One region of the Paenibacillus sp. FSL H8-0315 genome, then DNA from elsewhere that is predicted to be linked to it. Evidence: a T-box and tRNA genes for the amino acid it is inferred to sense, from the RefSeq annotation. Region 1 holds a T-box; the other regions hold tRNA genes.
What was found. The T-box of region 1 lies ahead of MHB56_RS10945 (glutamine--tRNA ligase/YqeY domain fusion protein). A T-box ahead of a tRNA ligase gene usually reads a tRNA of that ligase, here a tRNA-Gln.
Positions count from the first base shown of each region.

Region 2: it encodes a tRNA-Gln, which carries the amino acid that the T-box ahead of MHB56_RS10945 (glutamine--tRNA ligase/YqeY domain fusion protein) is inferred to sense. The anticodon was not compared.
Region 3: it encodes a tRNA-Gln, which carries the amino acid that the T-box ahead of MHB56_RS10945 (glutamine--tRNA ligase/YqeY domain fusion protein) is inferred to sense. The anticodon was not compared.
Region 4: it encodes a tRNA-Gln, which carries the amino acid that the T-box ahead of MHB56_RS10945 (glutamine--tRNA ligase/YqeY domain fusion protein) is inferred to sense. The anticodon was not compared.

Region 1 covers NZ_JBBOTA010000001.1:2,537,790-2,543,106, forward strand. Annotated here, with positions in the region: gene MHB56_RS10940 (Nramp family divalent metal transporter) at 1-1,018, opposite strand, end outside; gene MHB56_RS10945 (glutamine--tRNA ligase/YqeY domain fusion protein) at 1,224-2,903, opposite strand; T-box leader at 2,985-3,245, opposite strand; gene MHB56_RS10950 (SAM-dependent methyltransferase) at 3,291-4,847, opposite strand; gene MHB56_RS10955 (copper amine oxidase N-terminal domain-containing protein) at 4,903-5,317, opposite strand, start outside.
Region 2 covers NZ_JBBOTA010000001.1:4,272,430-4,277,746, forward strand. Annotated here, with positions in the region: rRNA gene MHB56_RS18515 (23S ribosomal RNA) at 1-2,205, shown strand, start outside; rRNA gene rrf (5S ribosomal RNA) at 2,351-2,467, shown strand; tRNA gene MHB56_RS18525 (tRNA-Ile) at 2,525-2,601, shown strand; tRNA gene MHB56_RS18530 (tRNA-Asn) at 2,605-2,680, shown strand; tRNA gene MHB56_RS18535 (tRNA-Ser) at 2,686-2,778, shown strand; tRNA gene MHB56_RS18540 (tRNA-Glu) at 2,794-2,865, shown strand; tRNA gene MHB56_RS18545 (tRNA-Val) at 2,872-2,947, shown strand; tRNA gene MHB56_RS18550 (tRNA-Met) at 2,962-3,038, shown strand; tRNA gene MHB56_RS18555 (tRNA-Met) at 3,110-3,186, shown strand; tRNA gene MHB56_RS18560 (tRNA-Asp) at 3,212-3,289, shown strand; tRNA gene MHB56_RS18565 (tRNA-Gln) at 3,306-3,380, shown strand; tRNA gene MHB56_RS18570 (tRNA-Lys) at 3,388-3,463, shown strand; tRNA gene MHB56_RS18575 (tRNA-Leu) at 3,479-3,563, shown strand; tRNA gene MHB56_RS18580 (tRNA-Gly) at 3,571-3,645, shown strand; tRNA gene MHB56_RS18585 (tRNA-Arg) at 3,656-3,732, shown strand; tRNA gene MHB56_RS18590 (tRNA-Pro) at 3,765-3,838, shown strand; tRNA gene MHB56_RS18595 (tRNA-Gly) at 3,851-3,921, shown strand; gene MHB56_RS18600 (YdeI/OmpD-associated family protein) at 4,023-4,487, shown strand; gene MHB56_RS18605 (GreA/GreB family elongation factor) at 4,557-5,012, opposite strand.
Region 3 covers NZ_JBBOTA010000001.1:2,656,229-2,661,545, forward strand. Annotated here, with positions in the region: gene MHB56_RS11480 (ImmA/IrrE family metallo-endopeptidase) at 1-399, shown strand, start outside; tRNA gene MHB56_RS11485 (tRNA-Pro) at 500-573, opposite strand; tRNA gene MHB56_RS11490 (tRNA-Gly) at 588-661, opposite strand; tRNA gene MHB56_RS11495 (tRNA-Pro) at 673-746, opposite strand; tRNA gene MHB56_RS11500 (tRNA-Arg) at 778-854, opposite strand; tRNA gene MHB56_RS11505 (tRNA-Gly) at 862-936, opposite strand; tRNA gene MHB56_RS11510 (tRNA-Leu) at 943-1,026, opposite strand; tRNA gene MHB56_RS11515 (tRNA-Lys) at 1,043-1,115, opposite strand; tRNA gene MHB56_RS11520 (tRNA-Gln) at 1,121-1,195, opposite strand; tRNA gene MHB56_RS11525 (tRNA-Val) at 1,239-1,314, opposite strand; tRNA gene MHB56_RS11530 (tRNA-Glu) at 1,355-1,429, opposite strand; tRNA gene MHB56_RS11535 (tRNA-Thr) at 1,441-1,516, opposite strand; tRNA gene MHB56_RS11540 (tRNA-Asn) at 1,518-1,593, opposite strand; rRNA gene rrf (5S ribosomal RNA) at 1,600-1,716, opposite strand; rRNA gene MHB56_RS11550 (23S ribosomal RNA) at 1,791-4,717, opposite strand; tRNA gene MHB56_RS11555 (tRNA-Ala) at 4,857-4,932, opposite strand; tRNA gene MHB56_RS11560 (tRNA-Ile) at 4,957-5,033, opposite strand; rRNA gene rrf (5S ribosomal RNA) at 5,080-5,196, opposite strand.
Region 4 covers NZ_JBBOTA010000001.1:2,416,244-2,421,560, forward strand. Annotated here, with positions in the region: gene MHB56_RS10345 (ABC transporter ATP-binding protein) at 1-1,413, opposite strand, end outside; gene MHB56_RS10350 (BMP family ABC transporter substrate-binding protein) at 1,531-2,670, opposite strand; gene MHB56_RS10355 (AraC family transcriptional regulator) at 2,998-3,753, shown strand; tRNA gene MHB56_RS10360 (tRNA-Leu) at 3,889-3,967, opposite strand; tRNA gene MHB56_RS10365 (tRNA-Cys) at 3,982-4,055, opposite strand; tRNA gene MHB56_RS10370 (tRNA-Gly) at 4,066-4,140, opposite strand; tRNA gene MHB56_RS10375 (tRNA-Gln) at 4,147-4,221, opposite strand; tRNA gene MHB56_RS10380 (tRNA-His) at 4,241-4,316, opposite strand; tRNA gene MHB56_RS10385 (tRNA-His) at 4,360-4,435, opposite strand; tRNA gene MHB56_RS10390 (tRNA-Trp) at 4,459-4,532, opposite strand; tRNA gene MHB56_RS10395 (tRNA-Tyr) at 4,539-4,624, opposite strand; tRNA gene MHB56_RS10400 (tRNA-Thr) at 4,630-4,705, opposite strand; tRNA gene MHB56_RS10405 (tRNA-Phe) at 4,734-4,809, opposite strand; tRNA gene MHB56_RS10410 (tRNA-Asp) at 4,820-4,897, opposite strand; tRNA gene MHB56_RS10415 (tRNA-Met) at 4,923-4,999, opposite strand; tRNA gene MHB56_RS10420 (tRNA-Val) at 5,017-5,092, opposite strand; tRNA gene MHB56_RS10425 (tRNA-Glu) at 5,148-5,222, opposite strand; tRNA gene MHB56_RS10430 (tRNA-Ser) at 5,241-5,317, opposite strand, start outside.

The sequences.
Region 1 (5,317 bases):
TGTTGATGAAGCCTTGCATAACCACATCGCCAGCCATAGTCCCTACGGAGGAACTCGACAGTCCCGCAATGAGTAGTCCCAACCCAAACGAGATCGCCGTTACTGGCCCAGCTAAGTGACCAAATTGTTGAAACGCGACATCCAGATCCTCAACCACGAGACCATTTTTGAAAAACAATGCCGCGGAGACAATTACCATAGCCAGATTTACTGCACCTGCGATAATCATCGCAATAATAATATCTATAAATTCCAATTTGAAAATCTGTTTTTTCTCCGATTCATTCACCCCGACGATACGGTTCTGTGTAAGTGATGAATGCAGGTAAATCGCATGTGGCATCACGGTTGCACCTAGAATTCCTGCGGCCAATAGGATGCTGTCCACCCCTTCAAACTTAGGTGTAAACATGCCTACGGCAACTGCTCCCATATCCGGTTTAGCTACAATAACTTGAAAAGCGAAGGCTAATACGACTATAAGGATCATCGCGGCAATCCCTGCCTCTAGGGAGCGGTATCCCCGGCGTTGCAGCTCTAAGATAGCAAATGAGCCCACCGCAGTAATCAGTGCTGCTGGCAGCATGGGAATATCAAATAAGAGATATAGTCCTAATGCCGCCCCGATAAACTCTGCCAGATCCGTAGCTATAATCACTAGCTCACTTTGAATCCATAAGAAGATAGATACACTCTTCGGAAAACGATCATGAGCGATCTCAGGCAAGTTCTTGCCTGTCGCAATCCCCAGCTTGGCGGATAACGCTTGGATTAGCACAGCCATTAGATTAGAGGCCACGATCACCCACAATAAGAGATATCCATATTTGGAGCCCGCCGTAATATTGGTGGCAAAATTACCTGGATCCAGATAAGCAACAGCAGCGATAAAAGCTGGGCCTAGAAAAGGAAGTAATCGTTTAATCCCTTTGATCTCCCCGTTAAGTACGGCTTGTGCTGAAACCGAGTTCTTATGTTGTTTTATATGTGGTTGTTCTACTAAAGTTTGTTCGAGCATTTCAATTCCTCCTCTTGCCCTGAAAAAGTTGTCTATATACACGAAAGTTTCCCCTGTGCAACTTATATTTAAAGTATATGCTTATTTCTGAAAAATGTAAACATGTTTCATATGGAATTTTCATTTGCTTGTTCACCAACGACTAGGCACAAAAAAAGCTGGACGATGATCAGGAATTACCCGATCTTCGCCCAGCTTAAGCTGCTTATGAATTTTTCTTCCATGTGTCCTTGAGCGGTACTATCCGGTTCAGCACCAGCTTATCTGCTGTGGTATACTTCTTATCCACACAGAAAAATCCGTGCCGGATCAATTGAAATTTATCTTCTGGCCTTGCGTTGCCCATTGATGGCTCCAGCAAACAATCCTTCAGGATCGTTAAGGAATCTGGATTAAGATACTCGTCCCAGCGCTCACCGTCTTCTTTAGGACCGTCGTTATCTTTCAGCAGACGCTCATATAGATGAACATCAGCCTTGATAGCATGGTCTGCCGATACCCAGTGAATGGTCGCCTTAACCTTCCGTTCATTAAACCCGCTTCCGCTCTTCGTTCTCGGATCATAGGTGCAGCGAAGCTCTAGGATTTCTCCGGTAACTTCATCCTTGATTACTTCATTGCATTTTATGAAATAAGCACCCTTTAGCCTTACTTCATTCCCCATAGTAAGCCTGTGATAACCTTTTAGCGGCTCCTCCATGAAATCTTCTTGTTCAATATAAAGGGTTCGTGAAAAAGGAACCTCTCTTTCTCCAAGTGACTTATCTTCACTGTTATTCTCAATCGTCAGCCCTTCATTATGATCCTCAGGATAATTAGTAATGACCACTTTTAAAGGCTTAAGAACAGCCATCACACTTGGAACCTTTGCCTTCAAATCTTGTCTAAGCGCATGCTCTAACATGGCAATATCCACAATGGTGCTATTTCTGACAAAGCCAATTTCCTTCACAAAATTCCGGATACTCTCCGGCGTAAAACCTCTTCTGCGTAAACCGCGAAGCGTAGGAAGTCTCGGGTCATCCCAGCCATCCACATAATGGCCTGTAACCAGCTGTCTGATATACCGTTTACTCGTCACAACTCCGGTGATGTTCACCCGTCCAAACTCTCTTTGCTTAGGAGCCTTAGGGATATCCAGCTCCTTCAATACCCACTCATAGAGCGGCCGATGATCCTTAAATTCAATCGAGCATAAGGAATACGTAATCCCTTCGATAGCATCTTGTATAGGATGGGCAAAATCATACATCGGATAGATACACCATTCGTTACCCGTTCTATAATGCTCCGCATGAATGATTCTGTAAAGCACCGGATCACGTAAGTTGATATTAGGTGAGCTCATATCTATTTTAGCCCGCAACACTCTGGCTCCCGTTGGATAATCTCCAGCTTTCATCTCCGTAAACAACCGTAAATTCTCTTCCACAGAACGCTCCCGGAACGGGCTGTTTTTTCCCGGCTCCGTAAGCGTCCCTCTATAGGCTGTCACCTCTTCAGGTGATAAATCACAGACATACGCCTTTCCTTTTCGGATTAACGTAACTGCGCTATTGTATATTTTCTCAGAATAGTCTGATCCATAAAAAATATAGTCCGGTGGATAGCCCATCCATTGAATATCTTCGATGATGGCATTTACATACTCCAGATCCTCTTTTAAAGGATTGGTGTCATCAAAGCGCAAATGGAACTTCCCGCCATACTTTTTCGCAGTCGTATAGTTCGTATGAATAGCATACGCACTGCCAATGTGCAGATACCCGTTAGGCTCCGGTGGAAATCTCGTGCAAATATCTCTACTGTAAGTCCCTGCTTCCAGCTCTTCTTGAATCAATCTGTCGATGTAACTCTCTGCTAATACTTCCGGTTCCTCGTTCATTGGTGTTACCTCCTGTTTATAAGTGATATCCGCCTGCTTAATCTGCAAAATAAAAAGAACCTCACCTCCAAGACTTATGGTCTTGGGGACGAAATTCTCGCGGTACCACCCCAGGTTCATTAATATGTCGCCATATTAATCTCATCAAGTACGGCAAAACATCTTGCGCAGTGCTTATACTCTAGCTCTATAACAGGAGCTCCCGTCATACCATCCCCTTAGTCCGGTTCCGATATGCCGCTCAGAGGCTTGTTTCGATAAAATCTCCCTTACCCTGTTCTCATCATCCAGGGCTCTCTGTGAAGGAATGATTTCATGTACTCTTCTCGTCATCGCGTTTGATTATTTTGTATAGGATACCAAAAAGATAACCCTATGTAAATGTGCTTATTCCCCGCTAAGCGCCGTTAGGAGCTCCAATACTACTTCATTGTCAGGCTCTGCAGCCAAAGCTCTACGCGCGTATTCCAATGCAGCAGCTTCAGCTCCTAGCTCATAGTTACAGATTGCCATGCTATACAGCACTGATGCCAATGGTTCTTCCGTACTCGCATGCATGGAGCGTTCTAAGTAACCCAATGCTTCCGCGAATTTATCCATTTCATACAGCAGCAACCCCGCATCTAGCGACAGATCATAACTCTGTTCCATCGGATAATAGCCCGTCCACATCAACTGTATACCTCGCTGTAGATCCAGCATTTCTTCATCACTGGCACCCGGCAGCAGCTCCGAAATCTGTTCAGCGCTATGGATAAACCATTCAGCATCATACCCACCCAAACGCCAAAAGGCCAAAATTTGCTGCAGCCCCATCGTATCTAATTGCTGATCCATCCATTCCTTCATACTAAAGAAATCATCCGGGCCAAAACGTTCTATAAACCGCTTGTAACCCAGCCGAGTGTTTGTATAGCTCAGCGGTGTTGGTAGCATAAGAATACAGCCGATGTTCAGGTTTTTATAGTGATGACTGGTGAATATTGAATGCGCCCCTTTTTGTTTCAGCACATGCTCTATCGCATGATAATTCGCGGTCAAAGAGAAGCTTCCGTGATGAATCAGCAATGGAGGTTCTGCAAATTCCCAGTTCTCTAAGCGATGGTCTCCCTTATCCGCTGTAAGCAGCACGAATCCCTCTGTAGAGAGCCGCGCAAGCCGCTCCAGACAAGTAAGCCCCACCACCGGAAAGAGTATATGTGAATCCTCCAGCTTCTGCTGATAAAGCGTTATAACGTCATGATAGGGATAAGTCTCCTCTTCATAACTAGCCGCACGCCGATAATGGTACTGCGGGATGATTTTGCCGAGCGCATCGGAGGGGTTATCCGGATCAACTTCCGCCGAATACTGGATCGAAACCTCACATTCATATATTTTTCCTTCATCCACATAAATTAATTCTTGCGGAATGCTGTCAAAAAAATAATTTGCCACAATCACCAATGGCTGCTGTAAATCACCCGGCCGAATGCTGAGCTTAGCGTGTACTAAATGTAGTTCTACATCCTGCACAGCATCAAAACGAGCGAAGTCCAAAATACCCTGCTCTACGTAAGGAAGTAGGCTCGGGTGCTGCTGCCAGCTGGATATATTTTTGGAAGGCAAATCACTCATCACATAACGAAAAGGAGGAAGAGGAATATCTGCGTAGTCTACGATTTCACATAACTTTTTAAGCACATGGAAGGCTAACCGGCCTGCTCCCGCTCCAAGTTCTAGAATCGTAACGGTCTCTGAGAGATGCCCTTGTCCAGCCCGGTCTTGCAGAAATCCAAAGATCATCTCTGCGTATGCTGTCGCAATCATAGGGTTACTCGTGATGTACTGCGGGACCTGATCATTATTCCAAGCCTTTAATCCCTGCTCTTCATAATATGTTCGTTGCAATTCCCAAATCGGTGCTTCGCTGAAGCGATATTGCTGTTCTTTGTTACCTGTCATCTGTTTCTTTACCCGCTCTCTGTCTAGCTTGTTGGAATAATCTATAGCAATTGCCTTATTGCGCTCTCAATGTGCGTGACCTGAAAATGACGTATTCAGCCTCTGTTGGAATGGTAACGGAAAATGATAATAATGCCGCCTTGGAGGTTGAGGAATCAGGTCCTTTCAACGTTTGATAAAAAGAATTCCCTTTACTGTCCACACTCACCAGCTCTAATTCCGCGTTTCCTTTGGGGATGATGAATCCGGAGGTATTTTGCACGCCTAAGGTTAATCTATATTCTTTCCCGGATTGAGCCTGCGTTAGCATAGTAGGATATAACGGATACGGATGTGCTGTCGTTTCGAGTGGATAAGGAGCAAGCGCACGATCTGCCTCAGGCTTCACCCATTCCTCCCCTTTTCTGGCTCCAATGCCAAGGGTTAATTTATTCACATTATTAAATTGCACTTCCCAGCGAAAAGACTTA
Region 2 (5,317 bases), 1.7 Mb from region 1:
GAAACCGTGTGATCTACCCCTGTCCAGGGTGAAGGTGCGGTAACACGCACTGGAGGCCCGAACCCACGTACGTTGAAAAGTGCGGGGATGAGGTGGGGGTAGCGGAGAAATTCCAATCGAACTCGGAGATAGCTGGTTCTCCCCGAAATAGCTTTAGGGCTAGCCTCGGTATAAGAGTAGTGGAGGTAGAGCACTGATTGGGTGCGGGGTCCGCAAGGATTACCAAGCTCAGTCAAACTCCGAATGCCATATACTTATTGCCGGGAGTCAGACAGTGAGTGCTAAGATCCATTGTCAAAAGGGAAACAGCCCAGACCATCAGCTAAGGTCCCCAAGTGTGTGTTAAGTGGGAAAGGATGTGGAGTTGCACAGACAACCAGGATGTTGGCTTAGAAGCAGCCACCATTGAAAGAGTGCGTAATAGCTCACTGGTCGAGTGACTCTGCGCCGAAAATGTAACGGGGCTAAACACACCACCGAAGCTATGGCTAGATACGTATGTATCTGGGGTAGGGGAGCGTTGTGTAGGGGTTGAAGGTGTACTGAAAAGAGCGCTGGACACTACACAAGTGAGAATGCCGGTATGAGTAACGAAAAGATCAGTGAGAATCTGATCCGCCGAAAGCCCAAGGTTTCCTGAGGAAGGCTCGTCCGCTCAGGGTAAGTCGGGACCTAAGGCGAGGCCGAAAGGCGTAGTCGAAGGACAACAGTTTGAAATTACTGTACCACCGTAATCCGCTATGAGCGATGGGGTGACGCAGGAGGGTAGTGACGCGGACTGATGGATGTCCGTCTAAGCAGTGAGGCTGATGTGTAGGCAAATCCGCACATCATTAAGGCTGGGCTGTGATGGGGAGCGAAAATTGTAGTAGCGAAGGTCATGATCTCACACTGCCAAGAAAAGCCTCTAGCCAGGAGAAGGTGCCCGTACCGCAAACCGACACAGGTAGGCGAGAAGAGAATTCTAAGGCGCGCGGAAGAACTCTCGTTAAGGAACTCGGCAAAATGACCCCGTAACTTCGGGAGAAGGGGTGCCCCGGTAGTGTGAATAGCACGAGGGGGCCGCAGTGAAAAGGCCCAAGCGACTGTTTAGCAAAAACACAGGTCTGTGCGAAGCCGCAAGGCGAAGTATACGGGCTGACGCCTGCCCGGTGCTGGAAGGTTAAGGGGAGTGGTTAGGGGTAACCCGAAGCTATGAACCGAAGCCCCAGTAAACGGCGGCCGTAACTATAACGGTCCTAAGGTAGCGAAATTCCTTGTCAGGTAAATTCTGACCCGCACGAATGGCGTAACGACTTGGGCGCTGTCTCAACGAGAGATCCGGTGAAATTTTAATACCTGTGAAGATGCAGGTTACCCGCGACAAGACGGAAAGACCCCATGGAGCTTTACTGCAGCTTGATATTGAATTTGGGTACGATCTGTACAGGATAGGTGGGAGCCGTAGAAATCGGAGCGCAAGCTTCGGTGGAGGCGCCGTTGGGATACCACCCTGATCGTATCTAGGTTCTAACCTAGTGCCCTTACCGGGTACGGGGACCGTGTCAGGCGGGCAGTTTGACTGGGGCGGTCGCCTCCTAAAGAGTAACGGAGGCGTTCCAAGGTTCCCTCAGAATGGTTGGAAATCATTCGCAGAGTGCAAAGGCATAAGGGAGCTTGACTGCGAGACCTACAAGTCGAGCAGGGACGAAAGTCGGACTTAGTGATCCGGTGGTACCGCATGGAAGGGCCATCGCTCAACGGATAAAAGCTACCCTGGGGATAACAGGCTTATCTCCCCCAAGAGTCCACATCGACGGGGAGGTTTGGCACCTCGATGTCGGCTCATCGCATCCTGGGGCTGAAGTAGGTCCCAAGGGTTGGGCTGTTCGCCCATTAAAGCGGTACGCGAGCTGGGTTCAGAACGTCGTGAGACAGTTCGGTCCCTATCTGTCGTGGGCGCAGGAAATTTGAGAGGAGCTGTCCTTAGTACGAGAGGACCGGGATGGACGTACCGCTGGTGCACCAGTTGTTCCGCCAGGAGCATGGCTGGGTAGCTACGTACGGACGGGATAAGCGCTGAAAGCATCTAAGCGTGAAGCCCCCCTCAAGATGAGATTTCCCAATTAGTAAGACCCCTTGAAGACGACGAGGTAGATAGGTTGGAGGTGGAAGTGCAGCAATGCATGGAGCTGACCAATACTAATCGGTCGAGGGCTTATCCTAAAAATACCCCAAAAAGTGAAGAAAAGGCTGCGAAGCTAATTCCGAATACTTTCCGGGGGCCCCGAAGAGATGACGGGCGACGCAAATTCAATTCGGATTCAGTTTTCAGGCGATTAAGCCTGAGCATTTACGCTGTAAATGCCCGTTTGGTGGCGATAGCGGAGGGGTTCCACACGTACCCATCCCGAACACGACCGTTAAGCCCTCCAGCGCCGATGGTACTTGGACCGAAGGGTCCTGGGAGAGTAGGACGCCGCCAAGCGGACAACCACATTACCCGTGGTATTTTTTTTGCCCTTAATATTAATATGTCTTAGAAGGGCCTTTAGCTCAGCTGGTTAGAGCGCACCCCTGATAAGGGTGAGGTCGGTGGTTCGAGTCCACTAAGGCCCACCATATTCCCTGATAGCTCAGTTGGTAGAGCACTCGACTGTTAATCGAGTTGTCACAGGTTCGAGTCCTGTTCGGGGAGCCATTTATGGAGAGGTGTCCGAGTTTGGCCGAAGGAGCACGATTGGAAATCGTGTAGGCGCCACAAGCGTCTCGAGGGTTCGAATCCCTCTCTCTCCGCCATAAAATTATTAGCATGGCCCGTTGGTCAAGGGGTTAAGACACCTCCCTTTCACGGAGGTAACATGGGTTCGAATCCCATACGGGTCATATCATGGAGGCTTAGCTCAGCTGGGAGAGCATCTGCCTTACAAGCAGAGGGTCGGGGGTTCGATCCCCTCAGCCTCCACCATTTTTTTTCACTGACGCGGGGTGGAGCAGCCCGGTAGCTCGTCGGGCTCATAACCCGAAGGTCGCAGGTTCAAGTCCTGCCCCCGCAACCAATTTACTCTTATACATTATGTTTAGGGATAAGCTGGTATGGTGAAAATGAATAGTATATACTAATTAATGACGCGGGGTGGAGCAGCCCGGTAGCTCGTCGGGCTCATAACCCGAAGGCCGCAGGTTCAAATCCTGCCCCCGCAACCAATTTACACTTATGCATTATGTCTATGGAACCGTGGTGTAGTTGGCCTAACATGCCTGCCTGTCACGCAGGAGATCGCGGGTTCGAATCCCGTCGGTTCCGCCATTTAGTTAATTATTATTGGGGATTAGCCAAGCGGTAAGGCAACGGACTTTGACTCCGTCATGCATAGGTTCAAATCCTATATCCCCAGCCATTTATGAGAGCCATTAGCTCAGTTGGTAGAGCACCTGACTTTTAATCAGGGTGTCGAAGGTTCGAGTCCTTCATGGCTCACCATTTTCTTTAAAGTGTGCGCGTGTGGCGGAATTGGCAGACGCACCAGACTTAGGATCTGGCGTTTCACGACGTGGGGGTTCGAGTCCCTTCACGCGCACCATGTTTTTGCGGACGTGGCTCAGCGGTAGAGCATCGCCTTGCCAAGGCGAGGGTCGCGGGTTCGATTCCCGTCGTCCGCTCCATATAGATTTTGCGCCCTTAGCTCAGCTGGATAGAGCGTTTGACTACGAATCAAAAGGCCGGGAGTTCGAATCTCTCAGGGCGCGCCATTTTTATTACTAAGCAGTTATAGTATTGTTAACGGGATGTAGCTCAGCTTGGTAGAGCACCTGGTTTGGGACCAGGGGGTCGCATGTTCAAATCGTGTCATCCCGATTTTATACCTTTGCGGGTGTAGTTCAATGGTAGAACTTCAGCCTTCCAAGCTGATAGCGTGGGTTCGATTCCCATCACCCGCTTATAAAGAGAAACACCTGCCGGTATTAGGCGGGTGTTTTTTTGTATAGTTAAGCACGTATGGATACAATAGGAACTAGAGATTTTATTTGAGGAGGGGCCAATGTTTGAATTTGAAGCAAGGTTAGTCAGACCAGATACGAATGGGAGTTGGACATATCTTACGGTTCCTTTTGACGCTGAACAAATATATGAAACTAAATCAAGGATACAAGTTAAAGGAAGCCTGAATGACATTCCCTATAAAGGAACACTCATGCCGCATGGTAATGGGAAACATTTTATGGTCGTGAAAAAAGAACTGCGAGACTTAGCCCATGCTCAACCTGGAGATATAGTACGGGTGACAATGGAACAAGATCATCAATTGCGAGAGATAGAAGCTCCAGAAGATTTTCTGGACGCACTAAGCAGCAATGAGCAGGCAGAGGTGTATTATAACAGCTTGGCTTATTCCTATCGGAAGGAATATGTGAGCTGGATCGAAGGGGCGAAAAGACCGGAAACCAGAGCAGCAAGGATCCAGAAGTCAGTTAATAAGCTGGAAGAAGGTTTGAGGCTTAAATAATAGAACAGCGTCCTCCTCCTTAATATCTGGAAAGGGACGCTGCTGTAGCGGGTATATAAGGGATCGTCCTTATATAAGAACGCCTACTTCACCATTATTCACGAACTTAATGCTTTCGATCTTCACCTCTAGTTGACCTGAAGGAATCGCTAGCTGACAAGTACTGCCGAGCTCAGCCAGCAGCAGCTGCATGCCTATAGGTGACAACATAGAAATCTTGTTATTGTTAGGTTCTGCTTGGTTAGGAAATACGATGGTATAGATATCTGTAGTATTATCGTCCAAGTAACGAAGCTGCAGCTGACTTCCGATAAAGACCTGTGAATTTAAATCTTCACCATTGAACTCAGTTAGTAATTGTTCCAGCTCGGAGCAATAACGGGATAACAGCGTTTCAGCGTTGCTTCTATCTTTGCTCCGTACCGGAAAGTACTGATTTAGAAATGCGATTTTTTCCTCATCAAAATAGATAAGCTGCTGAAGCAGCTGTGTCCGTGAGCCTTCATAGATAAGACTATGGTTCATAGTAGATTTCACCCCCTCTAAGTAGCACATTCCTTGTAAACCTGTTATGGTGTGTTGCCATCTTAAAATCCCTCCTATACAAATAGAGGTCCCCCAATGGAGACCTTCTGATCAGTATACCAGCTTCTATTTGTAAATCCAATCCATTTTAAAAGGGGAATTAAAACCTTCTAAATATTGTAATGAAAACCTTTGACTATTACATACTTGGGTGCTATGATAGGCTGATGCATAGGCATTTCGTAGAAAACTGCGAAATGCCTATACTGTATTTTGAAGATATTTTTACATTAATTGTTACCTGG
Region 3 (5,317 bases), 120 kb from region 1:
AATAGTCTGATTAAAAAATATAAAACCAACTGCCCGTTCGAGCTTGCCGCAGCACTAGGCATTCAAATTCGTTTCATGAATCTGGGGACTGGCACAAAGGGATTATATTATCGAAAACTAAGAAGAAGGTTTATCGTCATTCATAATGAGTTGCCTGTAGAATGGCAGCGCTTCGTTTGTGCGCATGAATTAGGACATGATCGGCTTCACAAGGGGATCAATCGCTTTTTTCTGGAGGAAAGCTCCTATTTCTCTCCTGGGAAGCTTGAACGTCAAGCTAATGTATTTGCTGTAAAATTATTATCTTCAAGCAGAAGCCCCGAACAAGAGGAATCATGGAGAAACTATTATCTACGGATTGGAATTCCACCGGAAGTCCGATTTTTTTTGGAGGAATAATAGAACATACGTTCTTATGATGTATTTATATGTATATTCAATACATAACAAAAAAGCCCTTACCGAAGTAAGAGCTTTTGAGCAGCGATTAAGCTGAGTATCGGGATGACACGATTTGAACATGCGACCCCCTGGTCCCAAACCAGGTGCTCTACCAAGCTGAGCTACATCCCGTTACTATAAAATTATGGAGCGGGTGATGGGAATCGAACCCACGCTATCAGCTTGGAAGGCTGAAGTTCTACCATTGAACTACACCCGCAAAGGTGAAAATCGGGATGACACGATTTGAACATGCGACCCCCTGGTCCCAAACCAGGTGCTCTACCAAGCTGAGCTACATCCCGTTATAAATACTATAATTGCTTAATAATAAAATGGCGCGCCCTGAGAGATTCGAACTCCCGGCCTTTTGATTCGTAGTCAAACGCTCTATCCAGCTGAGCTAAGGGCGCAAAATTATGGAGCGGACGACGGGAATCGAACCCGCGACCCTCGCCTTGGCAAGGCGATGCTCTACCGCTGAGCCACGTCCGCAATAAGTGGTGCGCGTGAAGGGACTTGAACCCCCACGTCGTGAAACGCCAGATCCTAAGTCTGGTGCGTCTGCCATTCCGCCACACGCGCATAATAATAATAAAAGTGAGCCATGAAGGACTCGAACCTTCGACACCCTGATTAAAAGTCAGGTGCTCTACCAACTGAGCTAATGGCTCGCACTTGGCTGGGGATATAGGATTCGAACCTATGAGTGACGGAGTCAAAGTCCGTTGCCTTACCGCTTGGCTAATCCCCATTGATGGTACCTCTATGTTGCCCATAATCTCTTAGGAAGATTATGGTGGAGGCTGAGGGGATCGAACCCCCGACCCTCTGCTTGTAAGGCAGATGCTCTCCCAGCTGAGCTAAGCCTCCATATCTATGGGACCCTCTAAGGGTAAGTACAAGTAAAAGTTGGTGACCCGTATGGGATTCGAACCCATGTTACCTCCGTGAAAGGGAGGTGTCTTAACCCCTTGACCAACGGGCCTTGCAAATCTGTGGAGCTCTCAACCGGATTCGAACCGGTGACCTCTTCCTTACCATGGAAGCACTCTACCTGCTGAGCTATGAGAGCATGGCTCCCCGAACAGGACTCGAACCTGTGACAACTCGATTAACAGTCGAGTGCTCTACCAACTGAGCTATCAGGGAATATCCGCTTGGCAACGTCCTACTCTCCCAGGACCCTTCGGTCCAAGTACCATCGGCGCTGGAGGGCTTAACGGTCGTGTTCGGGATGGGTACGTGTGGAACCCCTCCGCTATCGCCACCAAACGGGCATTTACAGCGTAAATGCTCAGGCTTAATCGCCTGAAAACTGAATCCGAAACGAATCTGCATTCTACGTATAGGATAAGCCCTCGACCGATTAGTATTGGTCAGCTCCATGCATTGCTGCACTTCCACCTCCAACCTATCTACCTCGTCGTCTTCAAGGGGTCTTACTAATTGGGAAATCTCATCTTGAGGGGGGCTTCACGCTTAGATGCTTTCAGCGCTTATCCCGTCCGTACGTAGCTACCCAGCCATGCTCCTGGCGGAACAACTGGTGCACCAGCGGTACGTCCATCCCGGTCCTCTCGTACTAAGGACAGCTCCTCTCAAATTTCCTGCGCCCACGACAGATAGGGACCGAACTGTCTCACGACGTTCTGAACCCAGCTCGCGTACCGCTTTAATGGGCGAACAGCCCAACCCTTGGGACCTACTTCAGCCCCAGGATGCGATGAGCCGACATCGAGGTGCCAAACCTCCCCGTCGATGTGGACTCTTGGGGGAGATAAGCCTGTTATCCCCAGGGTAGCTTTTATCCGTTGAGCGATGGCCCTTCCATGCGGTACCACCGGATCACTAAGTCCGACTTTCGTCCCTGCTCGACTTGTAGGTCTCGCAGTCAAGCTCCCTTATGCCTTTGCACTCTGCGAATGATTTCCAACCATTCTGAGGGAACCTTGGAACGCCTCCGTTACTCTTTAGGAGGCGACCGCCCCAGTCAAACTGCCCGCCTGACACGGTCCCCGTACCCGGTAAGGGCACTAGGTTAGAACCTAGATACGATCAGGGTGGTATCCCAACGGCGCCTCCACCGAAGCTTGCGCTCCGATTTCTACGGCTCCCACCTATCCTGTACAGATCGTACCCAAATTCAATATCAAGCTGCAGTAAAGCTCCATGGGGTCTTTCCGTCTTGTCGCGGGTAACCTGCATCTTCACAGGTATTAAAATTTCACCGGATCTCTCGTTGAGACAGCGCCCAAGTCGTTACGCCATTCGTGCGGGTCAGAATTTACCTGACAAGGAATTTCGCTACCTTAGGACCGTTATAGTTACGGCCGCCGTTTACTGGGGCTTCGGTTCATAGCTTCGGGTTACCCCTAACCACTCCCCTTAACCTTCCAGCACCGGGCAGGCGTCAGCCCGTATACTTCGCCTTGCGGCTTCGCACAGACCTGTGTTTTTGCTAAACAGTCGCTTGGGCCTTTTCACTGCGGCCCCCTCGTGCTATTCACACTACCGGGGCACCCCTTCTCCCGAAGTTACGGGGTCATTTTGCCGAGTTCCTTAACGAGAGTTCTTCCGCGCGCCTTAGAATTCTCTTCTCGCCTACCTGTGTCGGTTTGCGGTACGGGCACCTTCTCCTGGCTAGAGGCTTTTCTTGGCAGTGTGAGATCATGACCTTCGCTACTACAATTTTCGCTCCCCATCACAGCCCAGCCTTATCGATGTGCGGATTTGCCTACACATCAGCCTCACTGCTTAGACGGACATCCATCAGTCCGCGTCACTACCCTCCTGCGTCACCCCATCGCTCATAGCGGATTACGGTGGTACAGTAATTTCAAACTGTTGTCCTTCGACTACGCCTTTCGGCCTCGCCTTAGGTCCCGACTTACCCTGAGCGGACGAGCCTTCCTCAGGAAACCTTGGGCTTTCGGCGGATCAGATTCTCACTGATCTTTTCGTTACTCATACCGGCATTCTCACTTGTGTAGTGTCCAGCGCTCTTTTCAGTACACCTTCAACCCCTACACAACGCTCCCCTACCCCAGATACATACGTATCTAGCCATAGCTTCGGTGGTGTGTTTAGCCCCGTTACATTTTCGGCGCAGAGTCACTCGACCAGTGAGCTATTACGCACTCTTTCAATGGTGGCTGCTTCTAAGCCAACATCCTGGTTGTCTGTGCAACTCCACATCCTTTCCCACTTAACACACACTTGGGGACCTTAGCTGATGGTCTGGGCTGTTTCCCTTTTGACAATGGATCTTAGCACTCACTGTCTGACTCCCGGCAATAAGTATATGGCATTCGGAGTTTGACTGAGCTTGGTAATCCTTGCGGACCCCGCACCCAATCAGTGCTCTACCTCCACTACTCTTATACCGAGGCTAGCCCTAAAGCTATTTCGGGGAGAACCAGCTATCTCCGAGTTCGATTGGAATTTCTCCGCTACCCCCACCTCATCCCCGCACTTTTCAACGTACGTGGGTTCGGGCCTCCAGTGCGTGTTACCGCACCTTCACCCTGGACAGGGGTAGATCACACGGTTTCGGGTCTACGTCCACATACTAATTCGCCCTATTCAGACTCGCTTTCGCTGCGGCTCCACCTTCTCGGCTTAACCTTGCATGTTAAACGTAACTCGCCGGTTCATTCTACAAAAGGCACGCCATCACCCATTAATAGGGCTCTGACTTTTTGTAAGCACACGGTTTCAGGTTCTATTTCACTCCCCTTCCGGGGTGCTTTTCACCTTTCCCTCACGGTACTGTTTCACTATCGGTCGCCAGGTAGTATTTAGCCTTAGCAGATGGTCCTGCTGGATTCATACGGGGTTTCACGTGCCCCGCACTACTCGGGATCCGTCTCGGAGAGAACACAGTTTAGGCTACAGGGCTTTTACCTCTATCGCGGGCCTTTCCAGACCTCTTCGCCTACCATATTCCTTTGTAACTCCATGTGAGACGTCCCACAACCCCTAAGAGCAAGCTCTTAGGTTTAGGCTGTTCCGCGTTCGCTCGCCGCTACTGACGGAATCACTATTGTTTTCTCTTCCTCAGGGTACTTAGATGTTTCAGTTCCCCTGGTCTGCCTCTACATTTCCTATGTATTCAGAAATGAGTAACTGCGAATTACCACAGCTGGGTTTCCCCATTCGGACACCCCCGGATCAAAGCTTGCTTACAGCTCCCCGAGGCAGTTTCGTTGTTCGCCACGTCCTTCGTCGGCTCCTGGCGCCTAGGCATCCTCCGTGTGCTCTTATTAGCTTAACCTTGATTTTTCCGAAGAAAAATCTCACTAATAACATTTACTTGTTTACACAAGTTGCTAAAAGATGTTCTAAAACGCAAATTCGTTTCGGTATCCAGTTTTCAAGGATCAAGTTAAAAAAGTTATTCATTTAAAAATTTATGGTGGAGCCAAGCGGGATCGAACCGCTGACCTCCTGCTTGCAAGGCAGGCGCTCTCCCAGCTGAGCTATGGCCCCATAAAATTACTCTATAATGTTATATGGTGGGCCTTGGTGGACTCGAACCACCGACCTCACCCTTATCAGAGGTGCGCTCTAACCAACTGAGCTAAAAGCCCATATAACATATATAACATTGTGAATCAACCAATGAATTGGTTGTCCGCTTGGCAACGTCCTACTCTCCCAGGACCCTTCGGTCCAAGTACCATCGGCGCTGGAGGGCTTAACGGTCGTGTTCGGGATGGGTACGTGTGGAACCCCTCCGCTATCGCCACCAAACGCATACGAAAGAGACTTGCTCTTTCAAAACTGAACACGAGTGAGTGTTCGAACCCGAGGGTTCTATTGTGGAAGCTGAGCTTCCGATTTGAATGTTCTCATTGCAGAGAACGATTCTCCA
Region 4 (5,317 bases), 120 kb from region 1:
GATCTCCAAGATCTCATTCAAATCTGCCGACACTAGCAAAATCGCGCAATCGTCTGAACGTAATTCCAACAACTTTTGATGTATGAACTGGGCTGCGCCTATATCCACACCCCGTGTCGGCTGTTCTGCAATAAGCAGCTGCGGTTCAGTCGAACACTCTCTAGCTACGACCACCTTCTGCATATTACCGCCTGACAACATTCCTATGGGCTGAGAAGGTCCTGAACAGCGGACTTTAAATTCCTCTACAAGGGATACTGCTAGCTTGGCAATTCGTGAGCCATTCAAAAAAAGACCTTTATTCATTGCTTTTGTACGATACTGAGTAGATAGCAGATTATCAGCTATGCTTGCTTCACTAGCGATCCCTTGCCGCATCCGATCCTCCGGTATATAGGAAACGCCTAGCTTACGAATATCCAAAATATCCGATTCACGGATATCCTTTCCCTTCACTAGTACAGAACCCTGACTTGAGACACCTCTCAAGCTACCTGTAAGAGCTTCAATAAGCTGTGTCTGCCCGTTGCCTTCTACACCAGCAATCCCAACGATCTGCCCACCACGTACCGCAAAATTGATATCCGACAATAATGCTTTGCCATCTGCATCATTCACACCGAGTCCCTGCACCGTTAGTACTGGCTCACTAACAGCCAGAATCTCTTTGTCATATTTCAGCACGACATCTCTGCCGACCATTAACCGCGAGATTTCCTGTTCTGTCACATCCTGTGTTTGAAAAACACCTCCACTACGGCCGCTGCGCATAATCGTAATTCTGTCGCAAATCGCTTTGACTTCCTTTAATTTGTGCGAAATAAAAACTATCGTATGGCCCTGTTCCCTTAATTGCTTAAGCTCGCGGAACAATTCCTCTGTTTCCTGTGGAGTCAACACCGCAGTTGGCTCATCAAGCACCAGAATCTTCGCACCACGCAGCAGCGCCTTAAGAATCTCAACCTTTTGTTTCATCCCAACTGTAAGATCCTCTACTTTTGCCTTTGGATCCACGGCCAGATTGTATTTCCTTGCGGTCTCTTCCGTCATGCGCACAGCCTCGGCATAATTAATGCCAACTCCTCTGCGCGGCTCCATACCCAGCACCATATTCTCTGCCACCGTAAAAGAAGGTACCAACATGAAATGCTGGTGGACCATGCCGATGCCTCTATCAATGGCGTCCTGAGCGGATTGCAGCTTTACTTTTTCACCCTTGATATAGATCTCGCCTTCACTTGGCTCTTCCATGCCGAACATAATCTTCATTAAAGTCGATTTACCTGCACCGTTCTCACCTGCAATCGCATGTATTTCTCCCTCACGTAAAGAAAAATGCACGTCTTTATTTGCAACGACGCCATTGGGATATACCTTGGTAATTCCCCGCATTTCCAGCAGAGCTGTGTACATAGGTCTCAACGCCTTTCAACTTGGAGGTCTGCAAAAATATACAGCTGGAATTCCCCTGACTAGAAGAATCTCCAACTGTAGGTTTATCTCTATAGAGCTGATCTTAAGATTTAAAGCTTAAGGCTTAACTGCGTTACGAATAGCTTCTACCTCTGCGGTTTCCATCCCCATCGCATTATCCACTTTAACTTCTTTATTGATCAGCTTTTGCTTCACTTCTTCAACCTTGGCCTGAAGATCAGCCGGGAATACATTTTTATAAATATCATTCTCAGCAATACCTACACCATCATCTACAAAGCTCAATACATCACGTTTGCCCATTTCTAGCGTACCCTCTTGCAATCTCTTCACTGCACCTAGAATAGCCGTATCAATCTTTTTAATCGATGAAGTAACGATTAGATTTGCTTTTTCACTATCCGTATCGTTAATCAACATTGCCTGATCGGAGTCTACACCGATTGCATATTTTTTCTTCTCTTTAGCTGCGTCAAAGATCCCAAGACCTGTACCCCCAGCCACGTTAAAAATAACATCCACACCGGAGTTATATTGAATTAGAGACAGCTCCTTACCTTTTGCAGGGTTAACAAAATCACCAGCGTACGACACAGCCACTTTTACATCAGGATCAACGTACTGAGCGCCTTGAATGTAACCGACCAAGAAAGCATTAATCCCCGGAATATCCATACCGCCCACAAACCCAATCACATTCTCAGGGGTAGCATTCGGCATATCCGATTGTGTAGCTAATGCTGCTACGGCACCTGCCAAGAAAGATACTTCATTTGTCGCATAAGACATGTTGTACATGTTATCTGGTGCTTCATCGATGTCGGTATCATAATTAATGAATTTTTTGTCTGGATACAATTCTGCCGTTGCATTAAACATCTCTGTAATTTCAGAACCGCCAGAAATAATTACATCCCAATCCTCGGAAGCGATATCGTTAAATGTAGGCTCCCATTTCGTTTTATCAACGCCCATTTCAACAACCTTTGTTTCTGCACCAAGTTCATCCTTAACCTTTTGCAAGCCGTTATTAGCGGAATCAAAAAATGATTTATCCCCAAGTGTCCCCGGAATCAGCAATACAACCTTGAGTTTATCCCCTGCACCTGTTTCTCCACCCTCAGCAGCGTTTGATCCAGTATTCGCAGAAGAACCGTTATTGGACGTGTTATTTCCACATGCTGTGACCAGAACCATCACCATTAATAACAACAAAGAAAGAACTTTTTTATTCATTACTCTATTCCACCCCTAATTTTAGTTGGTTAGTAATCCGCAGAATCCCATCTTCACCCATTGTGTAATTCACGGTTCAAATGGAAATTCTCTTTTTTCCAAATAAAGTATCATTGAAAGTAATAAATTTAACGTTTAGGCTCAAAAATAGCAATAAAAATACCATTATTATTAATAATCCGCTTTATTTCCGAACGAGATGGCCAGTCAGGTTGCGAACTTTCGGATTTATTGATACGATCATAACAAATATTATTAAAAATAATTATATGATTTCGGTCATAGTTTTGTACGATTCGGCTAAAACATAAGTATTGGAGGATCATCATGGATCGTGTTCTATATATTGTAAGTGCCACACATGAGCTAAATACTTATATCCCTCCACACCAGCATGAATGCTACGAACTAGTCTATTATTTACAGGGGGTAGGGACAACCAATGTTGGCCCACGAAGTTACCATTTTCGCTCCTCTTCTTTCGCGCTTGTGCCACCCAATCATAAACATGACGAGCACCACCGTGAGGATGCAAATGTATTATTTGTAGGCTTCCACTCAGAACACCCTAATATGAGTAATCTGCTCGGCGTATATGAAGATGATAAAGATCAGACCGTTCTTCAAATCCTGCTGCGAATGAAAGCAGAGTTTACACGCAAGCAAGACGGATTCTCTGAGCTTCTAAACCTACAAATGAGCGAGATTACCGTCCATCTTATGAGGCTTCTTAGTGCCTCTGGATATCAATCCCCAACAGAAGATCGAGTACAATATGTCCTTAATTATATGAATGAGCATTATCGCCATAAATTGTCCGTCGAAACACTATCAGAAATGTCCGGATATAGTTACGATCGTTTTCGCCATCTATTTAAAGAACGTTTCGGGTCTTCACCCCTGCGGTATTTGCTGTTAAAACGCCTGGATTATGCAAAATCTCTATTACGTCATACTCAGATGCAAATCTCTGAAGTATCCGCTGCTGCAGGTTTTGTGAACGATGCCCAATTCTGCAATATGTTTAAACGAGAAATAGGTCTTACTCCGCGAGCATTCCGCATTAATAATCAATCAGGTTAATCACTAATCAGATTAAAAAAGCCGTTGAATAGAGAGTTTCTCTATTTCAACGGCTTAATGCTGTAAACCCAAGAACATAAAGAAAAAAGGTTTGTAAGAATGCTTATAAAAGCAATCTTACAAACCTTTTTAAGATACCGGCGAGAGGACTCGAACCTCCACGGTTTCCCACTCGATTTTGAGTCGAGCGCGTCTGCCATTCCGCCACGCCGGCACATATGAACTAAATGGAGGCGCCACCCAGATTTGAACTGGGGATAAAGCTTTTGCAGAGCTTTGCCTTACCACTTGGCTATGGCGCCATGTAAATTTTGGAGCGGACGACGGGAATCGAACCCGCGACCCTCGCCTTGGCAAGGCGATGCTCTACCGCTGAGCCACGTCCGCATAAAATGGCTGGGGATATAGGATTCGAACCTATGAGTGACGGAGTCAAAGTCCGTTGCCTTACCGCTTGGCTAATCCCCAATAACATTTTAAAGTAAAATGGGGCGACTGATGGGTCTCGAACCCACGAATGCCGGAACCACAATCCGGTGCGTTAACCCCTTCGCCACAGTCGCCATATTAAGTTGATATTGTTGCCATTATTCATTTTAAAGTAAATGGGGCGGCCGATGGGTCTCGAACCCACGAATGCCGGAACCACAATCCGGTGCGTTAACCCCTTCGCCACGGCCGCCATATTAAACTTTAGAAAGAACTTGGCAGGGGCAGCAGGAATTGAACCCACACCAACGGTTTTGGAGACCGTTGTTCTACCTTTAAACTATGCCCCTAAAAACTGGTGGAGGATGATGGATTCGAACCACCGAACACTCACGTGAGCAGATTTACAGTCTGATGCGTTTGGCCACTTCGCTAATCCTCCAAGGATGGTGCCGGCGAGAGGACTTGAACCCCCAACCTACTGATTACAAGTCAGTTGCTCTACCAATTGAGCTACACCGGCATGGCACTCATTCTTTTGTGATGATAAATGGTGGCTCGGGACGGAATCGAACCGCCGACACGAGGATTTTCAGTCCTCTGCTCTACCGACTGAGCTACCGAGCCATGATGAAAATGGCGGAACCGACGGGATTCGAACCCGCGATCTCCTGCGTGACAGGCAGGCATGTTAGGCCAACTACACCACGGTTCCAAAAGATATAATTGCTTAAGTTAATTGGTTGCGGGGGCAGGATTTGAACCTGCGGCCTTCGGGTTATGAGCCCGACGAGCTACCGGGCTGCTCCACCCCGCGTCAGTAAGAAAGTGTTATGGTGGAGGCTGAGGGGATCGAACCCCCGACCCTCTGCTTGTAAGGCAGATGCTCTCCCAGCTGAGCTAAGCCTCCATAAACAACAATTGTTATTGTACCAAAGTCCACTAGGATAAATCAAGTGAAAATTTGGTGACCCGTATGGGATTCGAACCCATGTTACCTCCGTGAAAGGGAGGTGTCTTAACCCCTTGACCAACGGGCCATACTAATTAAAAATTTGTGGCGGAGAGAGAGGGATTCGAACCCTCGAGACGCTTGTGGCGCCTACACGATTTCCAATCGTGCTCCTTCGGCCAA